DNA from 3 places in the Providencia sp. PROV_01 genome. Region 2 is predicted to be linked to each of the others. Evidence: predicted binding sites of a transcription regulator. Region 2 holds the regulator's gene; each other region holds the start of a gene.

Region 1 (3,287 bases), 910 kb from region 2:
CTAATAATTATTAAAACTGGCATTGTTATAGTTGCAATTTTAAAGTATTAAATAGGTAAAATGCAAAATATTAGCTTAATAAATATCAATTCATTAACAATGAGAAGAGTAAAATGGCATTTTCTGAATCAGAAAAACAGATTTTGTTGGCAGTTAAAGGGGTCGGGCCCACAGTGATTAGCCGTTTAGAACAAATGGGGTTTAGTTCACTCGCACAATTAAGTGAAGCTTCCTACGATGAAATTTTAATTTATGGGGCCGCATTAACAGGCTCAAGTTGCTGGAAAAATAGCCCACAAGCGAAAAAAGCGGTAGAAGGGGCTATTTTAGCAGCTAAACAAGCGGTTAGATTGCCATCTTAATCAGTTTGGTTTCTCGTTTTCCATTTCTTACTACGCAAGATATTGAGAACTTGTACTGCCATGGAAAAGAACATCGCAAAGTAGATATAGCCTTTTGATACATGAACTTGAACACTTTCAAGTAGTAAGGTGAAACCAACAAGAATCAAAAATGATAAGGCTAAGATTTTTACAGAAGGGTAGCGCTCAACAAAGTCGCCAATGGGTTTGGCTGCAAGCATCATAATGAGCACAGCGATGACGACCGCAGCCATCATGATAAATAAGTGGTCTGATAGCCCCACAGCCGTGATCACGGAATCTAAACTGAAGATAATGTCTAACAAAGCAATTTGAACGATAGCCCCCCAAAATGAGCTCACTTTTTTATTTGCTAGGCTATTTTCACCTTCTCCTTCAATCGTATCAAAAATTTCTTGGCTTGCTTTCCAAATAAGGAAGATCCCACCTGCACATAATATGAGATCGCGAGCGGATACCACATGGTCAGCGACAGTAAAAAGTGGGGTGGTAAGGCGTGATAACCACGCAATAGAAGCCAATAATGCAAGACGCATCACCATTGCTGCAATAAGCCCAGTCCGTCTGGCACTATTTTGTTGGTGACTAGGAAGTTTGCTCACCACAATACTGAGGAAAATAATATTATCGATGCCTAGGACAATTTCTAATATGGTTAATGTAGCGAGTGCCATCCAGGCATTGGGATCCAGTATCCACTCAAACATCTTGGTACCTTCTAATTAACGAATTAAACAGTGATAATAATTTATCGTCTGCTTTGGTACAGGCGATGGTTAGCGACTAACTTAAACTAAAATGCCGTGCTAGTAAGGGCGCGGTAAAATCTTTTTTAAGATAAAAACCACGTGGTAGCGTCATAATAGGCTGACCAAACTCACCAATAGCTTCCGTTAGTGCTTTATTGTTTGCGGCCTTAGGGCGAATTTGTAATACCTGCCCATGACGTGCAGTAATACTTTCCACTTTGCCTAACACAATGAGGTCCATTAACTCTTCCCAATCTTGCCGTAGCAACTGTTCTTCAAACGGGGACGGGCTCCAAATTAATGGGTTTGCAACTCTACGTTGTGAGAGTGGGATTTGCCTTTCCCCTTCAATAGGAAACCATAAAATACGGGACAGCTTGCGGCGAACATGGCTATTTTCCCATGTTAAACCACTGTTTCCTGTTAACGGTGCAACAGAAACAAAAGTGGTTTCAAGTGGAACACCATACCGGTCAATCGGAATGGTTTTTAATTCAATTCCAATATGGGCGAAATCTTGCTCTGCCTTACTTCCCGCATTCGCGCCTAAATAATATTCCAATAGCATACCAACCCAGCCTTTATCGCGCTTGAGATCCTGAGGAATAGGGATAGCTGCGTGTTGGGCGAGCTCACCAAGCGTGTAGCCAGCAAGAGCTTGCGCTCGGCTCATTAAGGTCGCTTCGTTATCAGGTGGTGGTGGTGCAATAAATGGGGTCATGGTTTGAATAGTAATGTATAAAAAGTAGCCAGTGAAAATACATATAACTCAAGAAGTATAACACTTTTTCTTTGGTATTTTTAACTATCTGATATATAGGGGTATAATATCATTTATTCATCCAAGTTATAAATTATTACAGAGGTTATTCAAGTTCATCCCAAGATAATCACAGGATCATGCACTAGGTTATCCACAGGATTTCTGGATAACTGTGAAAAATAGAGATTACTGTGTGTATTTACAGCCTTGACGAAACGGTTTTTATGACGCAAATCACAAAATATGAGTAAGTTAAGCACATATCTTGTGGATAAATACAATGTTGTTTGATCTTTGCTCAGTTAAAGTCCTAAGCATGTTAGTTAAAAAAGTAGTCAGTGGATGAAAGGCTATTTTGCTATTTATTTGTTTGATTTATCAGTGATTATTCAACTGTGCTTTTTTTTGATAAAAAAGCGACTTGGGGATATACCCTGATTACCATGAGGTTGTTCACATGGATATCCACAGAAAAAGTGAATAACATCCTTATTATTCATTTCATCTGTTTATAACTATCAATATTTTTCTAGGTTATCCTCAGACGGTTTAAACCACGCAGATTTAAAATCAAACCAGCCAAAGGTATTCATTCGTACACCGCGCATGGTTTTTTGGCCTTGCAATTCAAGCCAATGATGAAAAACGGGGTGAAAGATTTGTGAGTCAACTAAGCTTTCACACCAAGCTTCGACATCTAATTGGTTATTACGCCACAGATTAAGTTCATTGCTGAGAGGGTTATTAAGGCATTGTCGTAGCAATGGCATTTCGTACAAGGTTGCAAAGATGGAAAATTCGAGAGGTTTAAAAAAGTTAGCTGTTGCTAACCAAATATCACTTTCTCCATTGCCATTAAACCAATCATCGTAATCAATGATATTGATCTTAAGTTCCACACCTTGCATCTGTAAAACCCGTTTCATAATTTGGCTAATTGCGTAGAACTCATGGTGGTGGCGATAAAAAGTGACAGTAAGCTCAGTTAAATCTTCAGGCTTGGGAAACAAGGTTAGCATTTTACTGTGATGCCAATGGAGTAACAGGCCATAAGCAGGTGCCCAATGGCGCTGATAAAAAGGTTCGCAATGTGCAAGTAGGTTGACAGGGGTTAAAAAGCTACATAACCACTTACGAACATCTTCACGCTGAGCTATCGGTGAACGCTGATCCATTAACAGGAAATAACAGCCTTCTTCCATACGACTTTCGAGCGAGCCATTATGGTGCTTATCACCATCCATTTTTAATGTTGTACAGACCATTTGCTCAGAGAGTTCAGGAACCACCCAAATGGTCACTTCATCGAGTAGCGCACGATAGCCAAAATAGCGGTCGAAAGCCGTAATGGTCAGCTTTTGTGGCAAGTTTTTTTCTACTTGATAAGGGCCA
Region 2 (3,287 bases):
GTGGAACTAGCCCTTGATGGTATAGCACATATGAGAGCAGTAAGTAGTCCATATGGCTACGGTGGGATGGCACATAAACGATTTCATGGCCGTCTTGTGCTAGCTGGCGGACTCGTTCAGCGTGCTGAACATTAATGCCTTGATAAAGGCGATTCCAAGTCCAACTAAGAACCCTATCCGTTAAACGTACTGCTTCATAAGAGAAATTGGCTGCGATTTCTTCCATCATCCCAACGGCATTTTGCTGAGCTTTTTTGAGTGGAATTTTTTTACTGCGCGCTTCGTCTTCAACGGCTTTTTCAATTGCTTTTGACGTCAATAACTTATTAAACAGCTCATAACGTGCAGGGAGTTTAGGCCCAACTGCTGCGAGACGTTGGCGCGAATAGTGAATACGTGCGACACGAGCAAGTTTGTTGGCAATAATGGTGTCTGTACCGTGGTCTTGTGCCATTTTCCCAATTGAGACAATCGGAGATAAACGTACGAAGCTGTCACGTCCTAACCATAAAACGGCGAAGAATTTTTGGATGCCATTTAACAGTTTCAGTGGTGGTGCTGGGGTATGGCCTTCACGACCAGGTGAGCGCCCAAACATCACGGATGCCGGTAGCATTTGAATATCTAGATTTGGGTTGTTTTTATGCAAATCTAAATAAGCATGGAATGTTTTTACTGAATCCTTACGTGGATTCGGTGAATAATAGCGAAAAACACGTGGGCCATCATCGATAAAAACGTAGGCCGGAAGCTTCGTTCCATTGATATCATTGTCGACCAGCGGGTCTGGCAGACCAATAGCTAAGCATTGGTGCCGTAGCGTGAGGAGGTCAGACTTCGAATGATAAGGTAATACGTATAGGGTTGGCCTGTTGACATCAAGCTGCAACTCAGTGATGGGATCCGAAGGAATTAGTTTACTTTTTACCAATAATTTAAGTGGTAAATTCAACGTGTTGTAATATATTTTACGCCATAGTGACATAAATGATTATAGCCTCTTGTTAACAATGCTGCGCAATCATACCAGAAATACATGGTTAGATCTGTTACTGACAATTCACTTTGACCGTAAAAATCGATTATTGTTTGTATTTTTTAAGGAATAAATATGGCGAGTCAAGTTAAGGGCTTCACGCGAGTGATTAAAGCTGCGGGGTATTCCCTTAAAGGTTTGAAGGCAGCTTGGGTTAATGAAGCCGCATTTAGGCAAGAATCTGTTGCTGCAATTATCGCGATTTTTATCGCATTTTATTTAGATATCAGCTATATAGATAGGATTTTGTTAGTGAGTTCTGTTGTTCTGGTGGCAATAGTCGAATTACTGAATAGCGCGATAGAAGCCGTAGTTGACCGTATCGGAAGTGAATATCATGAACTTTCAGGGAGAGCTAAAGATATTGGTTCTGCCGCGGTATTTGTGAGTATCGGTTTAGCGTTGTTTATTTGGGTACTCGTATTATGGCAGCGCTATTTCCCTGGTTAAGGTGTTTGGTTACTTAATCAGGTAAAAAGAAAATAAATCGATAACAAATGCTTAAATTGAGCGATTTAACTGTTCCAAATCTTCATTTACCTGTATATACTCACAGCTTGACTGTATAAACAAACAGGGGAACGGAATGAAAGCACTGACGGCTCGACAACAGCAGGTTTACGATCTAGTGCGTGACCACATTTCGCAGACGGGTATGCCTCCTACACGCGCTGAGATAGCAGCAAGCCTTGGTTTTCGTTCGCCTAATGCGGCAGAAGAGCATTTAAAGGCCTTAGCGCGTAAAGGGGTTATTGAAATCGTCTCAGGTGCATCTCGAGGTATTCGTCTGCTTCTTGAAGAAGAAACCGAAGATCAGGGGTTACCTCTGATTGGACGTGTAGCCGCTGGCGAACCATTATTAGCACAGGAACATATTGAGAGCCACTATCAAGTTGACCCTGAGCTGTTTAAACCACATGCAGATTTCTTATTGCGTGTGAATGGGATGTCCATGAAAGATATTGGTATTATGGATGGCGATTTATTAGCTGTGCATAAAACACAAAATGTACATAACGGGCAAGTAGTGGTTGCACGTATCGAAGATGAAGTCACTGTTAAACGTTTTAAGCAACAGGGTAACCGTGTTGAGTTAATAGCAGAAAACCCAGAATTCGAACCTATTGTTGTTGACTTGCGTCAGCAAAATTTCACTATTGAAGGTTTAGCGGTTGGGGTTATTCGTAACAGTGATTGGTATTAATTTTCGTTAGCAACCAGCTGTGTTACAGACGGTGAAGACGATTGCAGGCAGATTTCATGGTTTTATTCTGAAGTCTGCCTGTTTTGTTTCCTTTCTTATATTTTTCTCTTCTCTATTTTCTCTTTGCATTTCATCAAACGATCTAGCAGTCCGGCTATTTACTTTTTCTTAGGGGTTACAGGTTGTTCGTGGTTATGATGACAATGTTCATGATCTTGGCAGCTATTCACTTCGTCGCAATTTTTACATAAACCATGGTTTTCCACTACGGTATGCCTTAAGCGGAATTGGTGTTCATCTGCCAAATTAATAATTGCGGCTTCTATCGTTGTGCAATCACTTTCCGTTACGCTTCCGCACTGGTCGCAAATTAACATAACAGAGATATGGCTTGGGTTATCAAAATGGTGACAAACAACATAGCTGTTGGTTGATTCGATTTTATGGATAAAACCTTGCTCCATTAAGAACTCAAGGCCACGATAAACGGTAGGTGGCTTAGCCTGAGGTTCAATTTCACGTAGTAAGTCGAGTAAATCATAAGCACTGATCGCACCATGCTGTTGTGCTATTAGGCTCAATACCGTTTCTCTCTGTGGTGTCAACCTGACGCCTCTTGATTGGCAAATATGTTCTGCCATCGCAAGAACTTTTTTTTCACTCATCTTTTCCATTTTACTGACCCCACCCGTTGAAAAATGCAAATGTTTACTGCACACAAGTTTATCACAGTTTCTTGAACTATTGAGAATCAAGAGATGAATGCGGTGCTATCAAAAAATTTTAGCTTTGCTGAGTTTTTTTGACTAATAAATAAAATATAAAAAATGATATTTAATTTTATTTAAAAATAAACAGATAAAATGAAACATATATTAAACAAATTTATTATAAATTCATAACTCATGATGAACAATTAATTGAAAGATTTAGTTTTAATTTGATGTAATTTTAATTAAGACTTATCTTGCCTTTAATTTACAACCTTCTTTTCTCACCCTCTAAAGCTTACTTTATGGGGTTTATGTTTATTATTTTTGCAGGAGC
Region 3 (3,287 bases), 2.8 Mb from region 2:
TTAACATTATAGTGAAATTACCGAGTCTGGGAGGCGTAAGATGGGTGTAATTGCTTGGATTATTTTTGGTTTAATTGCTGGTGTTTTAGCTAAGTGGCTGATGCCAGGTACTTATCACATGGGGTTCATTATGACCACCGTGCTGGGGATTGTTGGTGCTGTTGTGGGTGGTTACATCAGTACTTTCTTTGGTAAAGGAAAAGTTGATGGCTTCAACTTTGGGAGTTTTGTTGTCGCGGTCATCGGTGCGATTGTCGTACTGTTCTTAGCCGGGATATTTGCCAAATAGCCATTTCTTCTACTTGGTAAATGCTCATTCTATAAGCCACTTAAATATCGAGTGGCTTATATTTTTATGGAAGAAGAGGGTTACGACTCGATTGGCAGGCCGTTATCTTGCCCCCATTGGGCCCATGAACCATCATACAAACGCAGGTTTTGGTTACCTAATAAGGTTAATGCCATTAATACCACTGCAGCGGTCATTCCTGAACCACAGGTCGTCACAGAAGGCGCATGGATATCTACACCTTGCTTAGCAAAGATAGCTTTAAGTTGCTCTGGTGATTTGAATGTACCATTTTCCACAAGAAGATCCCATGGGACGTTTTTGCTCCCTGGAATATGCCCCATACGTAAACCCGGACGCGGTTCTGGCGCTTGGGCAAGAAAGCGTGGCTCTGCGCGAGCATCAATAATTTGAATTTTGCCTTGATTTACAATCTCAAGTACTTGTTCTTGATTCAGTGCGTTACTGTCTTTACGTGTGGCATGGAATTGCTTCGCAGCTGGCGGAGTGACTTCCCCTGACTGAACATCAAACCCAGCAGCTTTCCAAGCATCGATGCCACCGGCTAAAATTTTAACGTTTTTGCAGCCCATCGTGGTGAAAGTCCACCATGCTCTTGGGGATGAAAATAAGTTATTCTGAGAATAAATAATAACTTGGGTGTCATTGCCAATACCCATGGCACTAACTGCTTGGCTAAAAACTTCAGCACTTGGCAGCATATGAGGTAAATCACAGCTTTTGTCTGCAATTTCATCTTGATGAAAGAACTGAGCGTTAGGAATATGTTCTTCTAAATATTGTTGGCGGCAGTCATAAGGTGCGGTTGGTGGTGGAGAGGAAGCATCGAGCACAATGATGTTATTATCAAATAGATGTGAATTTAACCATTGTGGGGTTACGAAATAATCGTTGTACATAAGCTATCTCCATCCTGGGTTGCTAAATTATTTAAAAATTACTGAATTTGATTAGGTGCTGGCAGTGCTGAAGGGGATTGCGGTTGACCTTGTTCAAGTGGTGTTGTTGAACGGGTATAAATGTTCATACCAGCTAAAACAATACCGCCTACAGAACCAAAAGCACATAATGCGCAAAGTGCGATAACAACCTTTTTCATTTTCTATAGCCTGCCTAGTGATAAAAATCCAAATAGTGTAAGAACTCAAAGTATAACCGGATGAGTGTTGCAAACAAGTTAAAAGCTATTTTTTCTGTCGCATAATGGGCGTTTTGCAAAAAGCTTCCCAATTTTTATGTATAATGGGTATTAATACAGTAGTTTTGCGAAGCGGTTGGCAAAAGAGTTTTTTTCATATTTCATATTGTTGTCAGTTTCGTTATCTTTCATTTTAACTTTGGTCACCTGCATAATTTATGTCCCTGTCGAATAAAACTAAAGAACAAATAACTCAGTGGTATAAAGGGTTGTCCGTACAAATTGATGGGTTTGTTTCAAGAGCCCCGCAGCGGCAGATGATAGCGCAAGTCGCGAAAAATTTAGCGGATGATGACGGTCGCCATTTGGTCATAGAAGCGCCTACTGGAGTAGGGAAAACTCTATCTTATTTAATACCGGGGATAGCGGTTGGTAGGGAAGAAGGAAAAACCTTAGTGGTTAGTACGGCGAATGTGGCATTACAAGACCAAATTTATAGTAAGGATTTACCGTTATTAAGCAAAATTATTCCTGATCTAAAATATACAGGTGCATTTGGGCGTGCTCGTTATGTTTGCCCCCGTAATTTAGAAGCTATTTGTGCAGCAGAAGGTGAGCAAATAGATTTAATGTTATTGGTGGAAGACAAAACGGAAATTGCGAATAGTGAAGAACGGGCAATTTGTCAGCAGCTGCGGCATGATTTTCAAAGCTTTGCATGGGATGGGCTAAGGGATCATCACAAACGGGCATTTAGCGATAGCTTATGGCGTAAAGTCAGCACAGATAAAATGAACTGTTTAGGCCGTAATTGCCAATTTTATCAGCGGTGCCCATTTTTTATTGCTAGGCGAGAAATCGAAGATGCAGATGTAGTGGTTGCTAACCACGCGTTGGTAATGGCAGCTATGGAGAGTGAGTCGGTATTACCTGACCCGAAAAATTTATTATTAGTGCTTGATGAAGGTCACCATGTTCCAGACGTTGCAAGGGATGCCCTTGAAGTTGAAGGCGAAATTACGCTAGTTCAATTAACGGCACAGCTTGATAGCTTTATTCAGCATGTTGGGCAATATATGGGGCAATTTCGCCCAGCAAAACCACCAAAGTTAGCTAACCCTGAACGATTACAGCAACATGCAGAAAAATTGCGTGAAACATTTCGTGATTTTTCATTACTAGCAAATGCCTTATTGCCAGAAACGTCAAAAGAAACTGAGTATTTATTTCCGCTAGGTGTATTGCCTGAAGCAATGCAATTAAGCTGTCAGGTGCTATTTAAGCAGACAGATGCCCTACAGGGGTTAGCGGAAGCTATCTTAAATGATTTGACGGAACAAACTGCGAAGCAAGATATTGTTCGCTTACATCGGTCGATTATTGTAACTAGTAGGGCTATGGGATACTTTGAAAATATGTCGAAGCTCTGGCGGCTGGCGGCATTAGAGCAAAGTTCAGGTGCCCCTGTGTCAAAATGGTTAAGTCGGCGTTATGAGAAAAACCAATCTCGTTTCTTTATGCATTGTGCTGGGATCCGGGTGAGTGAGCAATTACAACATTTGTTATGGCGAAATATTCCTCATATTGTGATTACATCAGCAACGCTGAGGTCGTTGAACAGTTATTCACGTTTTATGGAACTTACTGGGCTGTCTGAAAAAAGTGATGATCGCTTTGTGACATTGTCCTCTCCTTTTAACCATGTTGAGCAGGGAAAAATTATTATTCCTAAAATGGAATATGAGCCAACGATAAACAATGAAGCGGAACACTTAGCGGAAATGGCGGTGTTTTTTCGTGAACAATTTATTAAAAATACTCACCGTGGCGTGTTGGTTT

What was found. Region 2 encodes LexA, which represses DNA repair genes until DNA is damaged. Its sites were predicted from a motif close to TNCTGTATGTACATACAGNA; they were not measured.
Region 1: the regulator LexA is predicted to act here: its motif matches at 2,083-2,102, upstream of mutH (DNA mismatch repair endonuclease MutH).
Region 3: the regulator LexA is predicted to act here: its motif matches at 1,443-1,462, upstream of dinG (ATP-dependent DNA helicase DinG).

What each region holds. Positions count from the first base shown of each region.
Region 1 covers NZ_JBRFKD010000002.1:1,702,070-1,705,356, forward strand. Annotated here, with positions in the region: gene ACU696_RS08285 (helix-hairpin-helix domain-containing protein) at 114-362, shown strand; gene ACU696_RS08290 (TerC family protein) at 359-1,090, opposite strand; gene mutH (DNA mismatch repair endonuclease MutH) at 1,167-1,853, opposite strand; gene sgrR (HTH-type transcriptional regulator SgrR) at 2,414-3,287, opposite strand, start outside.
Region 2 covers NZ_JBRFKD010000002.1:793,410-796,696, forward strand. Annotated here, with positions in the region: gene plsB (glycerol-3-phosphate 1-O-acyltransferase PlsB) at 1-985, opposite strand, end outside; gene ACU696_RS04365 (diacylglycerol kinase) at 1,112-1,486, shown strand; gene lexA (transcriptional repressor LexA) at 1,623-2,240, shown strand; gene zur (zinc uptake transcriptional repressor Zur) at 2,399-2,914, opposite strand.
Region 3 covers NZ_JBRFKD010000002.1:3,554,435-3,557,721, reverse strand. Annotated here, with positions in the region: gene ACU696_RS17315 (GlsB/YeaQ/YmgE family stress response membrane protein) at 41-289, shown strand; gene sseA (3-mercaptopyruvate sulfurtransferase) at 370-1,209, opposite strand; gene ACU696_RS17305 (hypothetical protein) at 1,248-1,409, opposite strand; gene dinG (ATP-dependent DNA helicase DinG) at 1,667-3,287, shown strand, end outside.